2 regions of the Pseudomonas sp. NPDC089530 genome follow, and region 2 is predicted to be linked to the other one. Evidence: predicted binding sites of a transcription regulator. Region 2 holds the regulator's gene; the other holds the start of a gene.

Region 1 (8,476 bases), on a different contig from region 2:
CGACTCATCACGCCTTTGTCGCAATACAGCAGGTACTGGCGAGTAGGGTCCAGTTCCTTGAAGCGCGCATTCAGTGCATAGAACGGCAGCGCTTTTATCTCGATGCCAGCAAGCTCCAGCGGGTCGTCTTCCTGGGCATCCGGATGACGGATGTCGATGACGATCTGACCGGCCAGCGCCTCGCTGACTTCTTCGATCTGCAAATCCTGGCCCAGTTCATCGATCACCCGATCGATCGGCACCAGCTTGGCCCGCTCGATCGCACGCTCGAGCACCGCCATGTCGAATTCTTTCTCTTCATGCTCCACGCGATGGCGCTTGGCATGGGTCTTGGGGTTCACCGAGATGACCCCGCAGTACTCCGGCATGTGCTTGGCGAAGTCGGCGGTGCCGATTTCGTTGGCCAGGTCGATGATGTCCTGCTTGTGGCTGGCGATCAGCGGGCGCAGCACCAGCTTGTCGGTCACGCAGTCGATCACCGAGAGGTTCGGCAGGGTCTGGCTCGACACCTGGGAAATCGCCTCGCCGGTGACCAGCGCATCGATGTGCAGGCGGTCGGCGATGCTCGACGAAGCACGCAACATCATACGCTTCAAGATGACGCCCATATGACTGTTGTCGACTTTGCCGAGGATCTCGCCGAGCACTTCCTCGAACGGCACGCTGACGAACAGCACGCGCTGGGAGCTGCCGTATTTCTTCCAGATGTAGTGCGCGACTTCCATCACGCCCAATTCGTGTGCACGTCCGCCCAGGTTGAAGAAGCAGAAGTGCGCCATCAGGCCGCGGCGCATGATCTGGTAGGCCGCCACCGTGGAATCGAAACCGCCGGACATCAGCACCAGGGTCTGTTCCAGGGCGCCCAGCGGGTAACCGCCAATGCTGTTGTGCTGGCTGTGGATCACGAACAACCGTTGGTCGCGAATTTCCATCCGCACTTCGATTTCCGGCTCTTTCAGGGAAATCCCGGCTGCGCCGCACTGCCGGCGCAGCTGGCTGCCGACGTATTTCTCCACGTCCATGGAGCTGAATTCGTGCTTGCCGGCGCGCTTGCAGCGCACGGCGAAGACTTTCCCCGCCAGGGCCTCGCCGAAGTGCTGCTTGCACTTGGCGACTATGTCGTCGAAGTCGCCCAGCGGGTATTCGTCAACCTGCAGGAAGTGCGCGATGCCCGGCATGCAGCTCAGGCGCTCGGTCATTTCCTTCAGGGCTTTGGGCTCGCTGACCGCGGTTTCCAGCTCGAGGTTGTCCCACACACCATTGACCACCACGGCCGGGTCCAGGTCGCGGAGCACGGCACGGATGTTCTTGGCCAGCTGACGGATGAAACGCGTCCGTACCGGGCGGCTCTTGATGGTGATTTCCGGGAAAACTTTAACGATTAGTTTCATGAAAACAGCGCGCGCTGGGCCAGCCGAAAAAGGGGGGCGCGGATTATAGCGGAAATTGCTCAAGGTTTAACCAATTAATCTGCACTTGGTTTTCAATGCACCAAAATGGGTCACTGCACGATAAAAACGCAACATTGCGGTGCGCCATTTTGCCAATTTGGCCCACGTGCCCCCTGGAATGCGTGAGATTGGGGCATAAAACCCATCTCGGGGCACTGGCATGCAATTTGCTCCCTTGTGAGGCAGGTTGCCATGGCCGAGTATCGGCGCCGGCATCACCCACATTCTAAGGGCACACCAACACCGCCCGAAGCCACCCCGGAGGACACTATGTCGAAGTCGGTTCAACTCATCAAAGATCATGACGTCAAATGGATTGATCTGCGCTTCACTGACACCAAAGGCACTCAGCACCACGTGACCATGCCGGCCCGTGATGCGCTGGATGAGGACTTCTTCGAAGCCGGCAAGATGTTCGACGGTTCCTCCATCGCGGGTTGGAAAGGCATCGAAGCCTCCGACATGATCCTGATGCCGGACGACGAAACCGCCGTACTGGATCCGTTCACCGAAGAGCCGACCCTGATCCTGGTGTGCGACATCATCGAGCCTTCGAGCATGCAGGGCTACGACCGCGACCCACGTGCGATCGCCAAGCGCGCCGAAGAGCACCTGAAAGCCACCGGTATCGGCGACACCGTATTCGCCGGTCCAGAGCCTGAGTTCTTCATCTTCGACGAAGTGAAGTTCAAGTCCGATATCTCCGGCTCGATGTTCAAGATCTACTCCGAGCAAGGTTCGTGGATGTCCGACCAGGACGTGGAAGGCGGCAACAAGGGCCACCGTCCAGGCGTCAAGGGCGGCTACTTCCCGGTTCCACCGTTCGACCACGACCACGAAATCCGTACCTCCATGTGCAACGCACTGGAAGAAATGGGCCTGACCGTCGAAGTCCACCACCACGAAGTGGCGACTGCCGGCCAGAACGAAATCGGCGTCAAGTTCAACACCCTGGTGAAGAAGGCCGACGAAACCCAGACCCTGAAGTACGTTGTGCACAACGTTGCCGACGCCTACGGTCGTACCGCTACTTTCATGCCTAAGCCTCTGTACGGCGACAACGGCTCGGGCATGCACGTACACATGTCGATCTGGAAAGACGGCAAGAACACCTTCGCCGGCGAAGGTTATGCCGGCCTGTCCGATACCGCCCTGTACTTCATCGGCGGCATCATCAAGCACGGTAAGGCCCTGAACGGCTTCACCAACCCGGCCACCAACTCCTACAAGCGTCTGGTTCCAGGCTTCGAAGCGCCAGTGATGCTGGCCTACTCGGCTCGCAACCGCTCCGCTTCGATCCGTATTCCTTACGTGTCGAGCCCGAAAGCCCGCCGTATCGAAGCCCGCTTCCCGGACCCGGCTGCCAACCCATACCTGGCCTTCGCCGCTCTGCTGATGGCCGGCCTGGACGGTATCCAGAACAAGATCCACCCTGGCGATGCCGCTGACAAAAACCTGTACGACCTGCCGCCAGAAGAGGCGAAAGAGATCCCACAAGTTTGCGGCAGCCTGAAAGAAGCCCTGGAAGAGCTGGACAAAGGTCGTGCGTTCCTGACCAAAGGCGGCGTTTTCAGCGACGACTTCATCGACGCTTACATCGCCCTGAAAAGCGAAGAAGAAATCAAGGTCCGCACCTTCGTGCACCCACTGGAATACGAGCTGTACTACAGCTGCTGATCCGGTAGCGCCGCGATACGCGGCGTGACATGCTGCAGAACAAGTAAAGGGCCTCCTTCGGGAGGCCTTTTTTATTGCCCGCCAATCGCCCCGAAGCATTCCCCCTGGTGATCCATCCATGGATAATCCGCGCCTTTCGCGCCCCCTGTCCGGCGCCTCGACGAAGGGATTCGTATGCAGTGGACTCGTTCTCTCGGCCTGATCGCCTGCCTGGCGTTCGGCAGCACCCAGGCTGCCCCCTTTTATGCCGACAAATCCCTGGCCCACCCGCTGATCACCGGCCTGGCGGAAAGCCAGGCGACCCTGGCCTTTATCAAGCGGGGTGGCAGCGTCAAAGGTTATTACTCCGTCGATCCGGACGAGAGCCAGCCACAGCTGCTGGATGACTTCGGCAATGCCACGATCGAGTCCGTGTTCAACATCGCCCTGGACAGCGAGTCCCCGACCCGCCTGGTGCTGTTCAAACAGCGCGGCCAGTATCGCCTGTATGCCTACCGTTATGACGAAAACGAACAGCGCTACCTGCGCCTGGAAAAACTGCAGCCCGCCCTGGAGCGCATCACCAAAGACCGCAAGAAACTCGATGCCCCGACGGTAAAACAGGCCCTGCGCCAGCTGACACCATTGAACTACAGCTTTTTTTACGAAGACTCGGGCATCGACGAATTCAACCAGCTCGACCACTCGGCCGGCACCCTGGTGGGCTATTTCGACCAGAGTGGGCAACCCATCACCGCCAATCCACCCGGAACCGACCAGTACAGCTATAAAAAGACTTTCGCCGAAAAGGATGGACGCTTTCTCACCGCCAGCTACTGGCGCGGCGAAGCACCTGCGCCGCAGGGCGAGCCCTTGCTCTACAGCTACCGGGCCAGCCGCATCGCCTGGGAAACCGAACCGCAGCGCTTCACTGGCAGCGAGGATGGCCCCTACCTGGAGTACTCCAATTCCGGCGCCGTCGCCGCCCAGGGTGCTTACGCCCAGGGCCAACGAACCGGTGAATGGGGTATTGGCGACCCACAGGGTAGCTGGTCCCAGGGCCGCTATATCGAGGGCAAACGCCAGGGCAAGTGGAGCCTGTCCAATGAGAGAGAAGGCTACCTCATGACCGGCGAATACCAGGATGATCTGCGTGAGGGACGCTGGGAGCTGTCCTACGGCGAAGGAGGCGAACCCACTGTCACCGGCTTCCAGACCTATGTCCACGGGACGCTCAACGGTCCGAGCGAAGAGAAGGTGGACGGTTTCACAGAAAGCGGCAGCTATCGCAACGACAAACGCGAAGGTCCATGGGTTACCCAAGCAGGTCGCGGCAACTTCGAGAACGGCCTGAAAAGCGGCCCGTGGGTCCTCAAGACGGACAAGGGCCATAGCCAGAGCGTGAACTTCGTCGCCGGCAAAAAAGAGGGCGAGTTGCGTGAAACCGACACCAAGGGCGTGCTGCTTCTGACCGAGCATTACAAGGCCGACGTGTTGTCCGGCACCCGCGAAGGCTACAGCCCAAGCGGCAAACTGCAATATTCGCAGGCATACGAGAACGGCAAGCGGGAAGGACGCTCACTGGATTACAGAGAAGATGGAAGCGTACTGAGCGACATCACCTGGCACAACAATCGATACGAAGGCCCGCATCTGACCTTCCTGCCCGACGGTACGCCGGCCACGGTCGGACGCTTCGAGGGAGGGCGCTTTATCGGCCTGATGAAACAATACGATCGGGACGGAGTGCTTTATGAGGAAGCCAACTGGTGCCGCTTCGACAAGCTCGGCTCAACCGTCGGACGCTGTGGAAAACAACGGCGGTTCACCCGCGGAAAGCTGTCCTGGGAAGCGGACTTTCTCTTTGGCAGCCCCCAGGGCTCTGTCGAGTACAACGATGAAACAGGCCAAAAGATCCGCGAGAAGATCGTCGGCGACAATGACCAGATCACTCAGCGCACCTACTACGACAATGGGCAGGTCGAGTGCCAGAAAGACTCGGTGGGGTTCACTTGGATGACCGTCAACCAGCAACAGGTGAAAAGTCATGAATCCGACGGCCAACTGACCGGCGAACAACGGTGCTATCACCGCAACGGCGCGATCAAGAGTCGCGAACGGCTCGAAAACGGCTTGAGCGCTTGCCGGATCGTCTATGACGAAAACGGCAAGCGCGTCTCTTCAAGCCCGACCGGTTGCGATGCGACCGCGACCGCTGCAGCCAGTCAATGAGCCACCTGAGCCCAAGCGTTTGCCCGGCACTGCGGTTTTGCGTGCATCATGGCCGCCCACTTATCCCCAAACCGTCGAGACCGCCCATGACTTCGCGATTCTGCCTTGCCCTGTTGACTCTGTTGCTGGCTGGCAACGCCTGTGCCGCACCCGCCGCCCTCGCTCCGCTACTGGGCAGTATCGAAGAACGCCTGGCCATCGCCGACCAGGTGGCGTTGAGCAAATGGGACAGCCACAAGCCGGTGGAAGACCGCCCCCGCGAGCGGGAAGTGATTGCCGCCGCGGTGGCCCTGGCACCGGACTACAAACTCGAAGGCGCGGCGGTAGAACAGTTCTTCGCCGCGCAGATCGAGGCCAACAAGCTGGTGCAATACGCCCATCTGTCCGAGTGGAGTTTGCAAGGCAAGGCACCGGATGCGCCGCGCCCGGACCTGGTGGGGCAGATCCGTCCGCAACTCGATCGGTTACAAAAACGCCTGCTGCAGCAACTGGCCGACTTCAGCCCCTACCGCAACGACCCGCAGTGCCCGTCCTGGCTGGCCCAGGCTGCCCACGGCGGCGATCGGGCCGCACTGCGCCAGCTGGCGCTGATCCGCGCCACTGCCGAGCTTTGTGTGTACAAAGGTTGAAGCGACGAACCAGGGCCCGGTCCGCGGCTCTATGCTGGAGGCACTTTCGCCTTCGAAACCGCCGACCAGCCCCAGGAACGCCGCCATGCGCTTGCACTGCCTGTACCTGCTGTTGCTGACCGCCCTGCCGGCCGCCGCGCAGATCTATCGCTACACCGATGCCGACGGCAATACCGCCTACAGCGACCGACCGCCGGCCGGCGTACCGGCTCAGGCGGTCGAGCTGGCGCCGCTGAACCGCATCGAGGCGCCCCGCCCCACCCTCGCGCCGGCCAGCGAGCCCGAACTACTGCCGCCCGCCAGCGCCCCGACCTACAGCACCCTGGAACTGAACGGCGTGCCCAACGGCGGTGTGGTGCGCGCCAACAACGGCACCTTCAACGTCGAGGTCCGCCTGCAACCGCGCCTGCACAGCGCCCACCACCTGCGCCTGCTGCTGGACGGCCGGCCCTATGGCCAACCCGGCAACGTGCCGAGCCTGCAACTGCTGAACCTCGATCGCGGCGAACACCGCCTGGCGGTGCAGGTGCTCGATGGCGAGCAGGTGGTACAACAAAGCCCGACGCTGACCTTCACCCTGCAACGGACTCATCGGCCCTGAGGCCTTGCCGCGCCTGGGCCTGCGAATACAGGCGCCGCTCATGCTCGAGCAGCCAGCGTTTGCGCCACAGCCCGCCGCCATAACCGGTGAGGGAGCCGTCGGAACCTATCACCCGGTGGCAGGCAATCACGATGGATATCTGGTTGGCGCCGTTGGCCCGGGCCACCGCCCGCACGGCGGAGGCCGAACCGATGCTGTTCGCCACCTCGGCGTAACTGCGGGTGGTGCCGGGCGGTATCGCCCTGAGTGCCTGCCAGACCGTGCGGGTAAAGGCCGAAGCATTCAGTGCCAAAGGCGTGACGAAACTCGCCGATTCCCCGGCGAAAAAACGCCGCAATTCGTCCTCGATCTGATCGATGGGGGCAAAACGCCCGAAGCCGATGGTCGAGCCGGTGTGCTTCTGCAGGCGCTTGAGCTCAGTGGCCAGGGCCGGACGGTCGAAGAACTCCAGCAGGTGCAGCGCCTGCGCATCGGCCACCGCCAGCATCGCCCCGATCGGGGTTTGCAGCCAGTCGGCCTTGAGCAGTTCGCAACCGCGCAGGTTCGACGGTGGCTGGCCGATCAGCCGGCTGAAGGCACTGCGAAAACCGCTGTCGGAATCGAAACTGGCGCTGATCTGCGCCTCGATCACGCTGGCGCCGCATGCCAGTTGCTGCATGCCTTCGCCGAGGCGGCGCAGGCGGGCCATTTCCAGGAAGGTCACGCCGAAATGGCGCTTGAACGCCCGGCGCACGGTGGAAGGATCGAAGCCACGCTCGATCAGATCGCCTTCATACCAGCGCTTGTCGGCATGGCTTTCCAGTAAGCCAAGCAGCTGCTTGACCATGGGCTCCTGGGCACCGGTCTGCTCCAACGGGCGACAGCGCAGGCAGGCACGAAAACCGGCCTCGACGCAGGCCTTGATCGAACTGAAGAACACCGTGTTTTCGCGCTTGGGCTTACGCGCCGCGCAGGTCAGCCGACAGAACACCCCTGTGCTCTTCACCCCGACGAAGGCGAACCCGTCATAGGCCGGATCGCGTTCGAGCAGGGCGCGGTACAGGGTGTCATCGTCGGGCAGTTGAAACAGCAAGGGGGCGTTGTCCATGGCCGTCTCCAGCACCAGAGGGAAATGTCTGTGCACTGTAGAGCAGCGATGTAGCGAATGCCGCCGCAAATCAGGCGTTGATTCGCCGACGCGGGAAAAACAGCACTATATTGGTGCACTAACCTGCACCTTCCTTCATCCGACAGCCCATTTTGGTTCGAAACTACCCAGCAGCCCTGTCCGAACGCTGTGTAATAGAGCTTCAAACGGCTGTTTCAGGGCTCGCGCGCTTCTTTTCGGAGCCTTGGTTTGGTTTTTGCATTTTCCTGACATCAGCGCCTTACCCGCGCGCAATCCGGGACCGGCCCCGGCTTGCCTTGCTTCAAAAGAGGTCAACATTTACCCATGACCATCAGCGATCAACTGCACCGTTTGCTCCTCGACAACCTGACCACCGCGACCATCCTGCTCAACGCCGACCTGCGCCTTGAGTACATGAACCCGGCGGCGGAAATGTTGCTGGCCATCAGCGGCCAGCGCAGCCATGGGCAATTCATCAGCGAGCTGTTCACCGAGTCGGCCGAAGCCCTGAGCTCCCTGCGCCAGGCGGTGCAGCAGGCGCACCCGTTCACCAAGCGCGAAGCCATGCTCACCGCGCTGACCGGCCAGACCCTGACGGTGGACTACGCCGTGACGCCGATCCTGAGCAACGGCGACACCCTGCTGTTGCTGGAGGTCCACCCCCGCGACCGCCTCCTGCGCATCACCAAGGAAGAGGCCCAGCTGTCCAAGCAGGAAACCAGCAAGATGCTGGTGCGCGGCCTGGCCCACGAGATCAAGAACCCCCTCGGCGGGATTCGCGGCGCCGCCCAGTTGCTGG
Region 2 (18,881 bases):
TGCTCGAAGGCCAGCGTTGCGAATCGCGGGTGGTGCGCAGCCTGGTGCGGTTCCGGGGGATCGACGAGGCCGAGGCGGCACGCTACTGGGCCAGTGGCGAACCGCGGGACAAGGCCGGCGGTTACGGCATCCAGGGGCTTGCGGCGGTATTCGTGGCAGGGCTCAATGGCAGTTACTCCGCCGTCGTCGGCTTGCCGGTCTGCGAAACCGCAGAACTGCTGGGCCATTTCGGCATACCCTGTTGGCAACACCTTGCAGTGCGCTGAGCGCCGTCCCCGACCGATGCGGCCATCCCTAGTGAATATGCCTGAACGAGACCCAGCCATGAGTGAAGAGATTCTGATCAACATCACGCCGATGGAGTCGCGTGTGGCGGTGGTCGAAAACGGTGTGCTGCAGGAAGTCCATGTCGAGCGGACCCAGCGTCGCGGCATCGTCGGCAACATCTATAAAGGCAAGGTGGTCCGGGTGCTGCCCGGCATGCAGGCGGCGTTCGTCGATATCGGCCTGGATCGGGCGGCGTTCATTCATGCTTCGGAAATCTCCCTGCGCGAAGGGCCGGCGGTGGAAAGCATCGGCGCCCTGGTCCATGAGGGGCAGAGCCTGGTGGTGCAGGTGACCAAGGACCCGATCGGCTCCAAGGGCGCGCGGCTGACCACCCAGCTGTCGATCCCTTCGCGTTACCTGGTGTATATGCCACGCACTGCCCATGTCGGCATTTCCCTGAAGATCGAGGACGAAGCCGAGCGTGAGCGCCTCAAGCAGGTGGTCAGCGATTGCGTGGCCCAGGAAGGCATCAAGGAAGCCGGCGGGTTTATTCTGCGCACCGCCGCCGAGGGCGCGGGCGCCGACGAAATCATGATGGACATCCGCTACCTGCGTCGGTTGTGGGACCAGATCGGCGCGCAGATCAAGACCATCGGTGCCCCCAACGTCATTTACGAAGACCTCGGCCTGGCCCTGCGTACCCTGCGTGACCTGGTCAGCCCGAAGATCGAGAAGATCCGCATCGATTCCCGGGAAACCTTCCAGAAAACCACGCAGTTCGTCGCCGAGCTGATGCCGGAAATCGCCGATCGCCTGGAGCACTATCCGGGGGAACGGCCGATCTTCGACCTTTATGGTGTCGAGGATGAAATCCAGAAGGCTCTGGAGCGCAAGGTGCCGCTCAAGTCCGGTGGCTACCTGGTGGTCGACCCGGCGGAAGCCATGAGCACCATCGACGTGAACACCGGGGCTTTCGTCGGGCACCGCAACCTCGAAGAAACCATCTTCAAGACCAACCTCGAGGCGGCGACTGCCATTGCCCGCCAGCTGCGCCTGCGCAACCTGGGCGGGATCATCATCATCGACTTCATCGACATGGAAGACGAGGAGCACCAGCGCCAGGTACTGCGGACCCTGGAAAAACAGCTGGAGCGCGATCACGCCAAGACCAACATCATCGGCATCACCGAGCTGGGCCTGGTGCAGATGACCCGCAAGCGCACCCGGGAAAGCCTGGAGCAGATCCTGTGCGAGCCCTGCAGCAGCTGCCAGGGACGGGGCAAGCTAAAGACTCCGGAAACCATCTGCTACGAGATCTTCCGGGAGATCCTGCGCGAGGCGCGGGCCTATCAGGCCGAGGGTTATCGAGTCCTGGCGAACCAGAAAGTCGTCGACCGGCTGCTCGACGAGGAGTCGGGCAACGTGGCGGAACTGGAAGCCTTTATCGGCCGGACCATACGTTTTCAGGTCGAAACCATGTATTCCCAGGAACAATACGACGTGGTGCTGCTCTGAGTCCGCGTACCTTCCACTTACCGGATGCAGTTGGCCTCGGCCTGTGCATGATTCTTGCCACGGGAGCCAACTGACATGGAGCGTCTGATGGGTTTTCTCGCTGCTCTGACCCGCTGGGGGCTGGGGCTTTGTGCGTTACTGCTGGTGCTGACGGCGCTGTACGTCAGCCTGGGTCGGGAACTGACCCCGCTGGTGGCTGAATATCGGGCCGAGGTCCAGGCCAAGGCCCAGGAAGCCTTGGGCATGCCGGTGCAGATCGGCCGGCTGGAAGGCAGCTGGAGCGGTTTCTCGCCGATCCTCCTGGCCCACGATGTGACCGTCGGCGAGGGCGCCAACGCCTTGCGCCTGGATCAGGTACGGGTGGCGCCGGACGTGCCGGGCAGCGCGTTGGCGCGGCAACTGCGGGTCGAACATCTGGAGTTCAGCGGCCTCAACCTGAGCCTGAAAGAAGGCGCGGACGGGCGCTGGGCGCTCGAAGGCCTGCCGGTGCAGGATAACCAGCCTTTCGACCCCGAGCAGTTGCTCAACCGCCTGCAGATGGTCAGCGAGCTGTCGCTGCTCGATAGCCAGGTGACCCTGCAGCCCCTCGATCATGCCGCGATCGCGCTGACCTATGTCGGCCTGAACCTGCGTACCGGTCCCAGCCGGCAACGCCTCGATGCGCGCCTGACCCTGCCGGACGGGCAGCCGCTGGCCTTCAGCCTGCGCACCCGGCTCCAGGCCAGCGCCTGGCGCGAAGGGCAGGCCGATGCCTACCTGAGCCTGCCGCAAAGCGACTGGGCGAAATGGTTGCCGGCGCGCCTGACCCAGCAATGGTCGTTCTCCGAGCTCAAGGCCGGTGGCGAGTTCTGGCTCAGTTGGGGCGATGGCCTGCTGCGCAGCCTGGTGGTGCGCCTGAATGCCCCGCAGATCCACGGCGCCTATGACGAGCGCAAACCGATCACCGTGAAGAACCTCGGGCTCAATGCCTACTTCCAGCGCAACGAGGAAGGCTTCAGTGTGCTGTTCGACTCGCTGGCCATGAACCTGGGCGAGACACGCTGGGAGTCGCGCCTGCAACTGCGGCAGACCGGCGCCGTCAACAGTGTCGAGGAGCTCTGGCACTTGCAGGCCGACCGCCTCGACCTGACGCCGATCACCCCGGTCCTGGATGCCTGGGCGCCGTTGCCGGATAACGTGGCGACCGTTATCGACCACCTCAAGGTTACCGGCGCGCTGCGCAATATCCTGCTCGACTACCGCCCGCAAGCCAGCGGCGATCAGCGCCTGAGCTTCGCCGCCAACCTGGAGCGGGTCGGGTTCGACGCCTATCACGGCGCGCCGGCGGCCCGTAACGTCAGCGGCGCCATCAGCGGCGACCTGGGGCAGGGCGAGTTGCGTATGGACAGCAAGGACTTCTCCCTGCACCTGGACCCGATCTTCGCCAAGCCCTGGCAGTACCTGCAGGCCAACGCTCGGTTGACCTGGAAGCTCGACCAGCAGGGCTTCACCCTGATTGCGCCGTACCTGAAGGTATTGGGCGAGGAGGGCAAGATCGCCGGCGACTTCCTGATCCGCCTGCATTTCGACCACACCCAGGAAGACTACATGGACCTGCGGGTCGGCCTGGTCGACGGCGACGGACGCTACACCGCCAAATACCTGCCCGAAGTGCTCAGTCCGGCGCTGGACGAATGGCTGCGCACGGCGATCCTCAAGGGCGCGGTGGACCAAGGTTTCTTCCAGTACCAGGGTTCGTTGAACCATGGCGCGACCGATGAGGCACGCAGCATCAGCCTGTTCTTCAAGGTCCACGACGCCGAGCTGGCCTTTCAGCCGGGCTGGCCGCATATCGGCAAGGTCAGTGGCGACGTGTTTATCGAGGACAGCGGTGTGCGCATCCTCGCCAGCCAGGGCCAGTTGCTCGACACCCAAGTGAAGGATGTCTACGTCAATATTCCCCATGTGCCCGCCGGGCAGAACACCCACATGTTTATCGACGGCGAGTTCGCCGGCGGCCTGGGCGACGGTTTGAAGATTCTCCAGGATGCGCCGATCGGCACCGGCCCGACCTTTGCCGGCTGGCAGGGCGAGGGCGACCTGCAGGGCAGCCTGAAACTGGATATCCCGCTGGTCAAAGGCGAAGAGCCGAAGGTCCTGGTGGATTTCAAGACCAACAAGGCGCGACTCAAGTTGAGCGAGCCGGAGCTGGAGCTGAGCCAGCTCAAGGGCGATTTCCGCTTCGACAGCGGCAAGGGCCTGAGCGGCCAGGGCATCAGCGCCCAGGCCTTCGAGCGGCCAGTGACCGCGCAGATCTTTGCCGACGGTCGCCCTGGCAGGCTCGACACCCGGGTCGTCGCCAAGGGCCAGGTCTCGGTCAAGAAGCTCACGGAGTGGTTGAAGTTCAACCAACCGCTGCCGGTTTCCGGCGATATCCCTTACCAGTTGCAGCTCAACCTCGACGGCGCCGACAGCCAGTTGATGGTCAGTTCCAACCTCAAGGGGGTTGCCGTCGATCTGCCGGCGCCGTTCGGCATGGCGGCCAGCCAGGGGCGTGACAGTGTGTTCCGCATGACTTTGCAGGGCGCCGAGCGGCGTTACTGGTTCGACTACGGCGAGCTGGCCAACTTCACCTTCGCCGCGCCGGGCGGCAATCTGGCCGAGGGCCGTGGCGAGTTGTTCCTCGGCGAGGGCGACGCTGTGCTGCCGACGGCCAAGGGCCTGCGGGTACGCGGGGTGCTCTCGGAGCTGGACGTGGAACCGTGGAAGGCGCTGGTCGATCGTTATGCCGGGCAAGACACGGGCGGCAGCGCCAGGCAGTTGCTCAGCGGCGCCGACTTCAAGGTGGGCAAGCTCATCGGCTTCGGTACCACCCTGGACGAGGCCCGCGTGCAGTTGACCCGCAAGCCGTCGGCCTGGGCCTTGCAGCTCGACAGCCAGCAGGCCAAGGGCGATGTGGCGATTCCCGATGCCAAGGCAGCGCCAATGGCGATCAATCTGCAATACGTGCGCCTGCCGGCCGCGGACCCGACGGTGCAGGCCGACGAGAACGCACCGGACCCGTTGGCTTCGGTTGACCCGAAGAAAGTCCCGGCGCTGGATCTGTGGATCAACCAGCTGTACCAGGGCAAGGACCTGATCGGCGGCTGGTCGCTGAAAGTGCGCCCGACCGCCAAGGGCATGGCCTTCAACAGTCTCGACCTGGGCCTCAAGGGCATGCTGCTGCAAGGCGCCGGTGGCTGGGAGGGCGAGCCGGGGGCCAGCAGCAGCTGGTACAAGGGCCGCCTGGGCGGCAAGAACCTGGCCGATGTGCTCAAGAACTGGGGGTTTGCCCCGACCGTGACCAGCGAAGAGTTCCATATGGACGTGGACGGGCGCTGGCCCGGCTCGCCGGCCTGGGTCGGGCTCAAGCGCTTCTCGGGCAGCCTCGATGCGACCCTGCGCAAAGGCCAGTTCGTGGAGGTCGAGGGCGGGGCGCAGGCCCTGCGGGTATTCGGCTTGTTGAACTTCAACTCCATCGGCCGGCGCCTGCGCCTGGACTTTTCCGACCTGTTCGGCAAGGGCCTGAGCTACGACCGGGTCAAGGGATTGCTGGTGGCCAGCAACGGCGTTTACGTGACCCGCGAACCCATTGCCTTGACCGGCCCGTCGAGCAACCTGGAGCTCAATGGCACCCTGGACCTGGTGGGCGACCAGGTCGATGCCAAGCTGCAGGTGACCCTGCCGGTGACCAACAACCTGCCGATCGCCGCGTTGATTGTCGGGGCTCCGGCAGTGGGTGGGGCGTTGTTCCTGATCGACAAGCTGATCGGTGACCGGGTGTCGCGTTTCGCCAGCGTCAACTACAACGTCAAGGGCCCCTGGAAGGACCCGAAAATCACCTTCGACAAACCGTTTTGAAAAACCGTGGCACGGGCCTATGGAGTAGCATGGCCACATATCCCACTTCGGAGTGCGCCATGTCTCTTGCGGTGATTCAAATGGTCAGCCAGAGCGACGTGCCGGCCAATTTGCAGCAGGCGCAGCGCCTGCTGGAACAGGCCGCCACCGGCGGTGCGCAGCTGGCGGTACTGCCAGAGAACTTCGCCGCCATGGGGCGCCGCGACGCGGCGGCCATCGGCCGTGCCGAGGCCCGTGGCGAAGGCCCGATCCTGCCCTGGTTGAAACAGACCGCCCGCGACCTCAAGTTATGGATAGTGGCCGGCACCCTGCCGCTGCCGCCGGTGGACCAGCCCGAAGCCAAGGCCCGTGCCTGCTCGCTGCTGATCGACGAGCACGGCGAGCAGGTGGCGCGTTACGACAAGCTGCATTTGTTCGATGTGGACGTGGCCGACAATCGCGGCCGTTACCGCGAGTCGGATGACTATGCTCATGGAGAGCAGGTGGTGGTGGCGGATACGCCGGTGGGCCGGCTTGGCCTGACCGTGTGCTACGACCTGCGCTTTCCGGAGCTGTACAGCGAATTACGGGCCGCGGGGGCGGAACTGATCAGTGCCCCGTCGGCGTTCACCGCCGTGACCGGCGCGGCGCATTGGGACGTGCTGATCCGCGCCCGGGCCATCGAAACACAGTGTTACCTGCTGGCGGCGGCCCAGGGCGGTACTCATCCGGGACCCCGGGAAACGTTCGGCCATGCGGCCATCGTCGACCCCTGGGGCCGGGTGCTGGCGCAACAGGATCAGGGCGAGGCCGTGCTGCTGGCCGAACGTGACAGCAGCGAACAGGCGTCCATCCGGGCGCGCATGCCGGTGGCCAGTCACCGGCGCTTTTTCTCGCAAGGCGCGCAGCGACTTGCTTAAGAACGACGAATTGAAGGCGTAAAGCATATGAGCGGGTTGTTATCTTCAGTCAGTGAACACCTTCTGGCGCCCGGCGGCGTGACCCTGGAAAGCCTGCAGGGCGTGCTCGGCGATCTGGCCGGGCCGGGGATCGATGCCGCCGACCTGTATTTCCAGGGGCAGATTTCCGAGTCCTGGTCGCTGGAAGACGGCATCGTCAAGGAAGGCAGCTTCAATCTGGACCAGGGCGTTGGCGTGCGCGCGCAGTCGGGTGAGAAAACCGGTTTCGCCTACAGCAATGCCATCACCCTCGAGGCCCTGGGCCAGGCGGCCCGCGCCGCGCGCTCGATTTCCCGGGCCGGGCAGAACGGCACCGTGCAGGCCTTTACCACCCAGGACGTGGCGCAACTGTATGCACCGGACAACCCGCTGGAAGTCATCAGCCGCGCGGAAAAGGTCGAGCTGCTCAAGCGCGTCGACGCCGCGACCCGTGCCCTGGACCCACGCATCCAGCAGGTCAGTGTCAGCATGGCCGGGGTCTGGGAGCGCATCCTCGTGGCCTCCACCGACGGTGGCCTGGCGGCGGACGTGCGGCCCTTGGTGCGCTTCAACGTCAGCGTGATCGTCGAGCAGAACGGTCGCCGCGAGCGTGGCGGCCATGGCGGCGGCGGTCGTACCGATTACCGTTATTTCCTCAGTGAAGACCGCGCCATGGGCTACGCCCGCGAGGCCTTGCGCCAGGCTCTGGTCAACCTGGAAGCCATTCCTGCGCCGGCCGGTACCTTGCCGGTGGTGCTCGGTTCCGGCTGGTCCGGCGTGCTGCTGCACGAAGCGGTGGGCCACGGCCTGGAAGGTGACTTCAATCGCAAGGGCAGCTCGGCCTACAGCGGCCGCATGGGCGAAATGGTCGCCTCGAAGCTCTGCACCATCGTCGACGACGGCACCCTGGCCGGGCGTCGTGGCTCGCTGAGCATCGATGACGAAGGCACCCCGACCGAGTGCACCACCCTGATCGAGAACGGTGTGCTCAAGGGCTACATGCAGGACAAGCTCAATGCCCGCCTGATGGGGGTGGCCCGCACCGGTAACGGTCGGCGCGAATCCTATGCGCACCTGCCGATGCCGCGCATGACCAACACCTACATGCTGGGCGGCGAAAGCGATCCGGCGGAAATCATCGCGTCGGTGAAGAAGGGCATCTACTGCGCCAATCTGGGCGGTGGTCAGGTCGACATCACCAGTGGCAAGTTCGTGTTCTCCACCAGCGAGGCCTACCTGATCGAGGACGGCAAGATCACCGCGCCGGTCAAGGGCGCGACCCTGATCGGCAACGGGCCGGAAGCCATGAGTCGGGTGTCGATGGTCGGTAACGACCTGGCGCTGGACAGCGGTGTGGGAACCTGTGGCAAGGATGGACAGTCGGTGCCGGTGGGTGTCGGCCAGCCAACCTTGAAGATCGATGCGATCACCGTGGGTGGCACGGGCGCTTGAGGCGTGACGCGATGGGTGGGGTGCGTGGCAACCCACCCGGGCCGAGGTTTAACGCAGGCCGCGTTGAATCTCGTCCAGCTCGCGAATGTATTTGAAGATTTTACGGCTGGAGGCGGGCGGCTTGTTATGCGCCACCTCGTGCTGGGCCTGACGGATCAGGGAGCGCAGTTGCTGGCGATCCGCTTCCGGATAGTCGACAACGAACTTCTCCAGGACCGCGTCATCGCCAGCGATCAGGCGATCGCGCCAGCGTTCCAGGTTATGGAAACGTTCGTTGTACTGGCGAGTGGAGGCGTCGAGCTGGTCCAGCAGTACCAGGATCGCGCTGGTGTCCTGATCGCGCATCAGCTTGCCGATGAATTGCAGGTGGCGTTTACGCGCGATATGGGCGACATGCTTGGGCGCATCCGCCAGGGCCCGGCGCAAGGCGTCGGTCAACGGCAGTTTGTTCAGCAAGTCAGGCTTGAGTGTTGTAAGGCGCTCGCCGAGATCAACCAGAGCATGCAGCTCGCGTTTGACCTGGGATTTGCTTTTCTCCCCATCGAGGGAGTCGTCGTAAGAATCAACCATGGTGGCAGTCCGCAAAGAAACGCCGCCATGATAACCAGTCGGGGGCCGCTTGTCCGGCCCGGTCGCTCGAAGGCCTTGAGCGAAAGCAGAATTTGAGTGGAGAACACCATGAGTGCAGTAGAAAGCGTCGGCCCGCAGGCTTTGCCGGCACTGCAGGAACAAGTCGAGCAGATCATCGCCGAGGCCAAGCGCCAGGGCGCCAGTGCCTGCGAAGTGGCGGTTTCTCTGGAGCAGGGCCTGTCGACTTCGGTCCGCCAGCGGGAAGTGGAAACCGTCGAGTTCAATCGCGACCAGGGTTTTGGCATCACGCTGTACGTTGGTCAGCGCAAGGGTTCGGCCAGTACCTCGGCCAGCGGCCCCGAGGCCATTCGTGAAACCGTCGCCGCGGCCCTGGCGATCGCCAAGCACACCTCGGAAGACGAAAGCGCCGGGTTGGCCGATGCCGCGCTGATGGCCAGGGACGTGCCGGACTTCGACCTGTTCCACGCCTGGGACATTACCCCGGAGCAGGCCATCGAACGGGCGCTGGCCTGCGAAGCCGCGGCCTTTGCCGCCGACAGCCGGATCAAGAACGCCGACGGCACCACCCTGAGCACCCATCAAGGATGCCGTGTGTATGGCAACAGCCACGGCTTTATCGGCGGTTATGCCTCGACTCGCCACAGCCTGAGCTGCGTGATGATCGCCGAGGCCGATGGCCAGATGCAGCGCGATTACTGGTACGACGTCAACCGCCAGGGCCAGTTGCTAACCGATCCGGCGATCATTGGCCAGCGCGCCGCGCAACGGGCCGCAAGCCGACTGGGCGCCCGTCCGGTGCCGACCTGCGAAGTGCCGGTGCTGTTTTCCGCGGAGCTGGCTGGCGGCCTGTTCGGCAGCTTCCTGGGGGCGATTTCCGGCGGCAACCTGTACCGCAAGTCGTCGTTCCTCGAAGGCGCGCTGGGCCAGCGGCTGTTTCCCGAGTGGCTGACCATCGACGAGCGCCCGCACCTGATGCGCGCCCTCGGCAGTTCGGCGTTCGACGGCGATGGCCTGGCCACTTATGCCAAGCCTTTCGTCGAGAACGGCGAGCTGGTGTCCTACGTGCTCGGCACCTACTCCGGGCGCAAGCTCGGCCTGCCCAGCACCGCCAACGCCGGTGGCGTGCACAACCTGTTCGTGACCCATGGCGAGGAAGACCAGGCGGCCCTGCTGCGCCGCATGGGGCGCGGTCTGTTGGTCACCGAACTGATGGGCCACGGGTTGAACATGGTCACGGGCGACTATTCCCGGGGCGCGGCCGGTTTCTGGGTCGAAAACGGCGAGATCCAGTTCGCCGTCCAGGAGGTGACCATCGCCGGCAACATGCGCGACATGTTCAAGCAGATCATCGCCGTGGGTAACGATCTGGAGCTGCGCAGCAACATCCGCACCGGCTCGGTCCTGATCGAACGCATGACGGTCGCCGGCAGCTAAGCTGCGACTGCGTCGGCAGAAGCGCGCGTCCCGTTCGGGGCGCGCGCTTTTTTATTGCGCCGGTTTTTTAAGGGCTGGGGATCCATGCAGGGGCAGCGGCGCTCCGCATGCTTGTTTTGATTCTCAATATCATATAATAATAAATCTCATTATCGAATGAGCCCCGGTCATGAGTTCTGCCTTGCATGAGCAGCCTTACCTCGAAAGCTGGCGCTGGATGAGTCGCCAGATCCGCTGTGCCCTCGATCCTGACGAACCGCGCCTGATCGAGCATTACCTGGCCGAAGGGCGCTACCTGGCGTGTTGTACCGCCACCTCGCCCTGGCTGATCGCCGAAACCTCATTCCGCCTGTTGCTCGACACCGCCACCGATACCGCGCTGCCCTGGCATTGGCGCAGCCAGTGCCTGGACCAGGCCTGGCGGCCGTTGCGCGACCTGGAACGCCTCTCTTCCTGTAAATGCCGGCTCAAGCGCTGGCAAAGCCATGCCTGGCAACTGGCGACCTGCTCGTTGTTGCCCTCCATTCCCCTTATCGAACTGGTGCAAGGATTTCCCGATGAGTAATACCCGTATCGAACGCGACAGCATGGGCGAACTGCATGTTCCAGAGCAGGCGCTGTATGGCGCACAGACCCAGCGTGCGGTGGACAACTTCCCCATCAGCCGCCAGCGCATGCCGGCGCAATTCATTCGCGCGCTGATCCTGGCCAAGGCGGCCGCGGCCAAGGCCAACGTCGAGCTCAAGCAACTGAGCGAAGCCCAGGGCAAGGCCATAGTCGATGCTGCCCAGGGCCTGCTGGAAGGCGACTTCATGCAGCATTTCCCGGTGGATATCTTCCAGACCGGCTCCGGCACCAGTTCCAACATGAACGCCAACGAGGTCATCGCCACCCTGGCCAGCCGCCTGCTGGGTGAGCCGGTCAACCCCAACGATCATGTGAACTGCGGGCAGAGCAGCAACGACATCATCCCTACCACCATTCACGTCAGTGCCGCGCTGGGCCTGCATGAGCAATTGCTGCCGGCGCTGGTGCACCTGGTACAGGTCATCGAGCGCAAGGCCCTCGAGGTCCATCCGTTCATCAAGACCGGCCGTACCCATCTGATGGACGCCATGCCGGTACGCATGAGCCAGGTGCTGGATGGCTGGGCACAGCAGCTCAAGGCCAATATCGGCCACTTGCAGGACCTGTTGCCGAGCCTGCAATCCCTGGCCCAGGGCGGCACCGCGGTGGGCACCGGGATCAACGCCCACCCGCAGTTCGCCGCGGGTTTCAGCCGGCAACTGAGCAGCCTGACCCAGGTGCAGTTCACCCCGGGCAAGAACCTGTTCGCCCTGATCGGCTCCCAGGACACCGCGGTGGCGGTCTCCGGCCAGCTCAAGGCCATCGCGGTCACCCTGATGAAGATCGCCAACGATCTGCGCTGGATGAACTCCGGACCCTTGGCCGGCCTCGGCGAGATCGAGCTGGAAGGGCTGCAACCGGGGTCTTCGATCATGCCGGGCAAGGTCAACCCGGTGATTCCCGAGGCCACGGCGATGGTGGCGGCCCAGGTGATCGGCAACGACATGACAATCACGGTGGCGGGGCAGTCGGGCAACTTCGAGCTGAACGTGATGTTGCCGATCATTGCCCAGAACCTGTTGAGCAGCATCGAGCTGCTGGCCAACTCCAGCCGACTGCTGGCGGACAAGGCGATCGCCAGCTTCAAGGTCAACGAGCCCAAGCTCAAGGAGGCGCTGTCGCGCAACCCGATCCTGGTCACGGCGCTCAACCCGATCATCGGTTACCAGAAGGCCGCGGAAATCGCCAAGACCGCCTACAAGCAGGGGCGTCCGGTGATCGACGTGGCCCTGGAGCACACCGACCTGTCGCGCAGCCAGCTGGAGATCCTGCTCGACCCGGAAAAACTCACCGCGGGCGGCGTGTAAATCCCGACATTGCCTTGGAGGTTCACCATGGAGCACTGGAAACGCACGATCGAAAGGGCCAACCGTTTCTTCCTGCAGGGCGACCTGGTGGACGCCCGTGAGTATTACCTGCAGGCCCTGGCTTTGGCGCAGGTGTTGTTCGAGCGCTGGAGCGATGCCGACGAAGCGGTGGCGGCCTGTGTCGTCTCCCACCACAACCTGGCGGACCTGCACCTGCGCCTGAACCAGCCGGAGGAGAGCGCGGAATACCTCTGCGCCATCCATCAGCGGCTGTTGCAGACCCTGCAGGACAGCCGCCTGGCGCCGGCGCTGCGGGAAGCCGCGCTGCGCCAGAGCAGCAAGACCTATGTCGAGTTGCTCAACTTCATCGCTGAGCATGGCGAATACCCCCGTACCCAGCGCCTGCTGCAGAGCAATGTGGCGCAATCGACCGCTGTCGCCGCGCCCCTCGATGCCCCCCGTTACGGAGCCCATTGATATGTCCTTTACCTTGCCTGCATTGCCCTACGCCTACGACGCCCTGGAACCGCACATCGATGCGCAGACCATGGAGATTCACTACACCAAGCACCACCAGACCTACATCAACAACCTCAACGCCGCCGTGGAAGGCACCGAATGGGCCGAGTGGCCGGTAGAGCGGCTGGTGGCCGGGGTCGGGCAATTGCCGGAAAAACTGCGAGCGGCGGTGATCAACCAGGGCGGCGGCCATGCCAACCACTCGCTGTTCTGGGCGGTGATGGCGCCGACCGGCGGAGGCCAGCCGGATGGCGCGCTGGCCAGGGCGATCGATGCGCAACTGGGTGGTTTCGAGCGCTTCAAGGAGGCCTTCACCAAGGCGGCGCTCACGCGTTTCGGCAGCGGCTGGGCCTGGCTCAGCGTGACCCCGGTGAAGACCCTGGTGGTCGAGAGCAGCGGTAACCAGGACAGCCCGCTGATGAACGGCAATACCCCGATTCTCGGCCTGGATGTCTGGGAGCACGCCTATTACCTGCGTTATCAGAACCGGCGGCCGGAATACATCAATGCCTTCTACAACGTGATCCATTGGCCCGAGGTCGCCCAGCGCTACCAGGCTGCGCTGGTTTGAGCCCCCTCCGATAAAAATATCTAAGGCTGACTATGGGCACTGAAACACTGACGATCAGCAGCGGGCGGATGTTTCGCTACGCGTTCGGTTCGCTGTTGCTGTTGGCGGGTACTGCATTGCTAGTGGCCCAGGGGTTGTCCTGGCTGGACCTGGAGCCGCGCTTGTCGCGGGCATTGCAGGGTGGCGCGATCTGTGCGCTGGGCACCGCGCTGGGGGCGGTGCCGGTGCTGGTCATTCGCAAGATGCCGGTGGCGCTGAGCGACACCCTGTTGGGCTTCGGCGCCGGGGTGATGCTGGCGGCCACGGCGTTTTCGCTGATCGTGCCCGGGATCGCCGCGGCGGAAAACCTTGGCTTGTCGGCTTGGGCGTCGAGCGGGGTGGTCAGCTTCGGCATCATGCTCGGGGCTTTTGCCCTGTTCCTGGTGGACCGCAAGGTGTCGGCGGGTAATCCGGAGGCCTTGGTGGGCACCCTGGAGCATCCGGTTATCCCGCCGCGAATCTGGTTGTTTGTGTTTGCCATCATTGCCCACAACATTCCCGAGGGCATGGCCGTTGGCGTTTCCGCGGGTGGTGGTATGCCGGAGGCGGACAGCCTGGCCATGGGGATCGCCTTGCAGGATGTGCCGGAAGGCCTGGTGATTGCCCTGGTGCTGGCCGGGGCTGGCATGTCCAGGGGCAAGGCGTTTCTGATCGGTGCCGCCTCGGGCCTGGTGGAGCCGGTGTTCGCTCTGCTCTGCGCATGGCTGGTGAGCCTGGCCGAGATGCTGTTGCCGCTCGGGCTGGCGTTGGCGGCGGGGGCCATGCTGCTGGTGGTCACCCATGAGGTGATTCCGGAATCACGGCGCAACGGTCATGAAAAACTGGCCAGCCTGGGGCTGTGTATCGGTTTTTGCCTGATGATGGTGATGGATACGGCACTCGCCTGAGTGCCTGTCCGGCAGGGTTGCCCTGCCGGGCTTATTCGCCTTCGTCGAAGAAGTTGTTGATCAGCGCCACCAGTGCTTCCAGCGCCTCCTGTTCCTGCTCGCCTTCGGTCTTCAGATGAATCCGGGTACCTTTGCCGGCGGCCAGCATCATCATCGCCATGATGCTCTTGCCGTCGACCATCGACTCTGGCGTCCTGCCGGCGCGGATCTGGCAGGGAAACTGGCCGGCCACGCCGACGAACTTAGCCGAGGCACGGGCATGCAGGCCCAGTTTGTTGATGATTTCAATTTCCAGAGCAGGCATCGCGGGGTAGATCCTTTCAGCTAAGGTCGCGGTGGCGGACCTGGACGTTCTTCAGGGATTTCTGCAGGACTTGGCCCAGGCGTTCGGTCAGGTAGACCGAACGGTGGTGGCCGCCCGTGCAGCCAATGGCAATAGTGACGTAGGCGCGGTTGCTGGCGGCGAAGCGAGGCAGCCATTTCAGCAGATAGCTGGAGATGTCCTGGAACATTTCCTCTACATCCGGCTGGGCGGCCAGGTATTCGGCGACCGGTTGATCGAGTCCGGACTGGGCACGCAACTCGGGCTTCCAGTACGGGTTGGGCAGGCAGCGCACATCGAACACCAGGTCGGCATCGACCGGCATGCCGCGCTTGAATCCGAAGGACTCCACCAGAAAGGCCGTGCCCGGTTCCGGCTGGTTCAACAAGCGCAACTTGATGGTATCGCGCAATTGATACAGGTTCAGGTTGGTGGTGTTGACCTTGAGGTCGGCGAGGTCGGCGATCGGGCCCAGCAGATGGCTTTCGTCTTCGATCGCCTCGGCCAGCGAGCGGTTGTTGCTGCTCAAGGGGTGGCGGCGACGGGTTTCCGAAAAGCGCTTGAGCAGGGTTTCTTCGTCGGCGTCCAGGTACAGCACATCGCACTGGATATGCCGGCTGCGCACTTCCTCGAGCAGTTCGGGGAAGCGCGAGAGGTGGCTCGGCAGGTTGCGGGCGTCGATGGAAACGGCGACCAGCGGCTGGGTCAGCTCGGTGTGGATCAGCGCTCGCTCGGCCAGTTCCGGCAACAGCCCGGCTGGCAGGTTGTCGATGCAGTAATAGCCGTTGTCCTCAAGTACATCGAGGGCGGTGCTTTTACCTGAGCCGGAACGGCCGCTGACGATGATCAAACGCATGGCTACTGACCGTTCTGTTCGTCCAGGACAACCTTGTACAAGGCTTCGTTGCTGGTGGCGCTGCGCAGTCTGTCGCGCACCTCTTTGCGGTCCAGCATGCTGGCGATCTGCCGAAGCAGTTCTAGGTGAGCATCGGTGGCGGCTTCCGGGACCAGCAGTACGAATAGCAGGTCGACCGGAGCGCCGTCGATGGCGTCGAAATCGATGGGAGCGTCCAGGTGCATCAGGGCACTGATGGGCGACTCACAGCCTTTGAGGCGACAGTGTGGAATGGCGATGCCGTTGCCAAAACCGGTGGAACCCAGCTTTTCACGGGCGATCAGGCTTTCGAAGACATCTTGCATCTCCAGCTCAGGCACTTCGCGGCTGATCAGGTTGGCAATTTGTTCGAGGGCGCGTTTTTTACTGCCGCCCGGCACGTTCACCAGGGAACGGCCGGGGGTCAGGATGCTTTCAAGTCGGATCATGGGAGGGGAGTGTTAGCGACCCGTGCCTTGGAGAAGGTGGAGTTGCTTTTCCTTATGCTTTTTCAGTTGGCGGTCAAGCTTGTCCGTGAGCAAGTCGATGGCGGCATACATATCGTCATGTTCTGCGTTGGCGACGACTTCCCCACCATGGATGTGCAGCGTGGCCTCGATTTTCTGCTTCAGCTTCTCGACGGCCAGCGTTACCTGCACATTCGTAATCTTGTCAAAGTGCCGCTCCAGTCGGTCGAGTTTTTCGCCGATGTAAGCGCGCAGGGGTTCGGTCACTTCCAGTTGGTGTCCACTGATGTTGACTTGCATACAGCTTCTCCTTCGTTGCCAGTGCATAAAGCGGCAGGTCGATTGACCTGCCACTGGAACGCTGTGGCGAGCCCGGCGGTTACATCAACCGCTTCCGTTCGCTGGAAGGCGCAATCCCAAGGGATTCGCGGTACTTGGCGACGGTACGGCGGGCTACCTGAATGCCTTGTGCCTCCAGTAAACCAGCGATCTTGCTGTCACTCAACGGCTTTTTCTGATTTTCCGCGGCGACCAGTTTCTTGATGATCGCGCGGATCGCCGTGGACGAGCATTCACCGCCTTCGGAGGTACTGACGTGGCTGGAGAAAAAGTATTTCAGTTCATAAATGCCCCGTGGGGTATGCATGAATTTTTGCGTGGTCACCCGGGAAATCGTCGATTCGTGCATGCCGACGGCTTCGGCGATGTCATGCAGCACCAGGGGTTTCATCGCTTCATCGCCGTACTCGAGAAAGCCGCGCTGATGCTCGACGATCTGGGTGGCGACTTTCATCAGGGTTTCGTTGCGGCTCTGCAGGCTCTTGATGAACCAGCGGGCTTCCTGCAGCTGGTTGCGCATGAAGGTGTTGTCGGCGCTGGTGTCGGCGCGCCGCACGAAACCGGCGTACTGCGGGTTGACGCGCAGGCGTGGCACGGATTCCTGGTTCAGTTCCACCAGCCAGCGTTCGTTGTCCTTGCGCACGATGACGTCGGGGACCACGTATTCGGCTTCGGTGGATTCGATCTGCGAGCCCGGGCGTGGGTTGAGGCTCTGCACCAGTTCGATGACCTGGCGCAGTTCGTCTTCCTTGAGCTTCATGCGCCGCATCAGCTGGCTGTAGTCACGGCTGCCGAGCAGGTCGATGAAGTCGGTGACCAGGCGCTTGGCCTCGGTCAGCCAAGGCGTCTTGGCGGGTAGCTGTCGCAGTTGCAGCAGCAGGCATTCGCCCAGGTTGCGGGCACCGATGCCGGCTGGCTCGAATTGCTGGATGCGGTGCAGGACGGCCTCGATTTCGTCGAGTTCGATGTCCAGCTCCGGGTCGAAGGCCTCGTGGATTTCCTCGAGGGTCTCGTCCAGGTAGCCTTGATTGTTGATGCAGTCGATCAGGGTCACGGCGATCAGGCGATCGGTGTCGGACATGGGCGCCAGGTTCAACTGCCAGAGCAGATGGCTCTGCAGGCTTTCGCCGGCCGAGGTGCGGGTGGTGAAGTCCCACTCGTCGTCATCGTTGCTGGGCAGGCTGCTGGCGCTGGTCTGGTAGACATCTTCCCAGGCGGTGTCGACCGGCAGGTCGTTGGGAATGCGCTCGTTCCATTCGCCGTCCTCGAGGTTGTCCACCGTTGGGGCGGTTTCCTGATAGGAGGTTTCCTGGAGATCGGTATTGGGCTTCTGCTCGGGGTTGTCGGCCAGTGGATCGGTGTTATCGAAGTCGTCGCCTTCTTCCTGGCGTTCGAGCATCGGGTTGGACTCCAGGGCCTCCTGGATCTCCTGTTGCAGGTCCAGGGTCGACAATTGGAGCAGGCGGATGGCCTGTTGCAGCTGCGGGGTCATCGTCAGCTGCTGGCCCATTCTGAGGACTAGCGATGGTTTCATGGCAGGGGCTTAACACCTTATTCGCCGGCGCACATGCGCCATCCACTACAGGGCGCGTGAGCGCCAAACATAAGCAAATTATATGCCTGAAACTGAAGTGTTTGCCTAGAGCGCTGTAACAATAAAAACGGTGGGGTTTTATCGCGGCAGGCGCTCTGGCGACCAGCCAAACACCTCAAGGCTTACAGACGGAACTCATGCCCCAGGTACACTTCCTTGACCAGCTCGTTGGCGAGGATGGTCTCGGCGTCGCCTTCGGCGATCAGTTGGCCGTCGTTGACGATGTAGGCGGTTTCGCAGATGTCCAGGGTTTCACGGACGTTGTGGTCAGTGATGAGCACGCCGATGCCCTTGGCCTTCAGGTGGTGAATGATCTGCTTGATGTCGCCTACCGAGATCGGGTCCACGCCGGCGAAAGGTTCGTCGAGCAGGATGAACTTGGGGGCGGTGGCCAGTGCGCGGGCGATTTCCACACGACGACGTTCGCCGCCGGAGAGGCTCATGCCGAGGTTGTCGCGGATGTGGCTGATGTGGAATTCCTGCAGCAGGCTTTCCAGCTCCTGGCGACGACCGGCCTTGTCGAGCTCCTTGCGGGTCTCGAGGATGGCCATGATGTTGTCGGCTACCGAGAGCTTGCGGAAGATCGAGGCTTCCTGGGGCAGGTAGCCGATCCCGGCGCGGGCGCGGCCGTGCATCGGCTGATGGCTGACATCCAGGTCGTCGATCAGGATGCGCCCCTGATCGGCCTGGACCAGGCCGACGATCATGTAGAAGCAGGTGGTCTTGCCGGCGCCGTTGGGGCCGAGCAGGCCGACGATCTGGCCGCTGTCGATGGACAGGCTGACGTCACGCACGACCTGGCGGCTCTTGTAGCTCTTGGCCAAGTGCTGGGCTTTCAGAGTTGCCATTACTGGGCCTTTTGCTCGTCGGTTTTCTTTTTCGGCTGGATGACCATGTCGATCCGTGGGCGTGTCTCAGTGACTTTGCTGCCGGTGGCGCGACCGGCGCTGGCGAGCTTCTTGTTCGTGTCGTAGACGATCTTCTCGCCCTGGGTGATGTTGCCGTCCTTGTCGATGACCTTGGCGCGGTCGATCAGTACGACGCGGTTCTGGTTGGCGTGGTACTGGATGGTCACGCCGTAGCCCTGGACAGGCTTGGTGTCGCCCTGGGTCTGCAGCTGTTCGAAGTAGGCCAGGTTGCCCACGGAGGTCACTACGTCGATATCGCCGGTCTGGGTGCGGGTGATGGTCACGGTATTGCCGGTGACCTTCATCGAGCCCTGGGTGATGATCACGTCGCCTCGGTAGGTCGCTACGCCGTTCTTGTCGTCCAGTTGAGCG

The links. The regulator sigma-54, encoded in region 2, starts transcription at its own class of promoters, with help from an activator protein. The targets are predictions, from matches to a motif close to ANTGGCATNNANNTTGCTNT.
Region 1: a site for sigma-54 is predicted at 1,606-1,625, ahead of glnA (glutamate--ammonia ligase). Genes of this name have one in related genera too.

The regions. Positions count from the first base shown of each region.
Region 1 covers NZ_JBNNVU010000136.1:356-8,831, forward strand. The annotation lists gene thiI (tRNA uracil 4-sulfurtransferase ThiI) at 1-1,391, opposite strand, end outside; gene glnA (glutamate--ammonia ligase) at 1,722-3,128, shown strand; gene ACQKQA_RS28380 (hypothetical protein) at 3,303-5,339, shown strand; gene ACQKQA_RS28385 (chorismate mutase) at 5,426-5,968, shown strand; gene ACQKQA_RS28390 (DUF4124 domain-containing protein) at 6,054-6,569, shown strand; gene ACQKQA_RS28395 (bifunctional transcriptional activator/DNA repair enzyme AdaA) at 6,541-7,656, opposite strand; gene glnL (nitrogen regulation protein NR(II)) at 8,002-8,476, shown strand, end outside.
Region 2 covers NZ_JBNNVU010000089.1:3,120-22,000, forward strand. The annotation lists gene ACQKQA_RS24645 (Maf family protein) at 1-266, shown strand, start outside; gene rng (ribonuclease G) at 325-1,782, shown strand; gene ACQKQA_RS24655 (YhdP family protein) at 1,858-5,661, shown strand; gene ACQKQA_RS24660 (carbon-nitrogen hydrolase family protein) at 5,721-6,560, shown strand; gene tldD (metalloprotease TldD) at 6,588-8,030, shown strand; gene yjgA (ribosome biogenesis factor YjgA) at 8,079-8,600, opposite strand; gene pmbA (metalloprotease PmbA) at 8,709-10,055, shown strand; gene ACQKQA_RS24680 (FagA protein) at 10,225-10,620, shown strand; gene ACQKQA_RS24685 (class II fumarate hydratase) at 10,613-11,989, shown strand; gene ACQKQA_RS24690 (hypothetical protein) at 12,017-12,466, shown strand; gene ACQKQA_RS24695 (superoxide dismutase) at 12,468-13,079, shown strand; gene ACQKQA_RS24700 (ZIP family metal transporter) at 13,112-14,005, shown strand; gene ACQKQA_RS24705 (HPr family phosphocarrier protein) at 14,037-14,309, opposite strand; gene rapZ (RNase adapter RapZ) at 14,326-15,183, opposite strand; gene ptsN (PTS IIA-like nitrogen regulatory protein PtsN) at 15,186-15,650, opposite strand; gene hpf (ribosome hibernation-promoting factor, HPF/YfiA family) at 15,663-15,968, opposite strand; gene ACQKQA_RS24725 (RNA polymerase factor sigma-54) at 16,048-17,541, opposite strand; gene lptB (LPS export ABC transporter ATP-binding protein) at 17,724-18,449, opposite strand; gene lptA (lipopolysaccharide transport periplasmic protein LptA) at 18,449-18,881, opposite strand, start outside.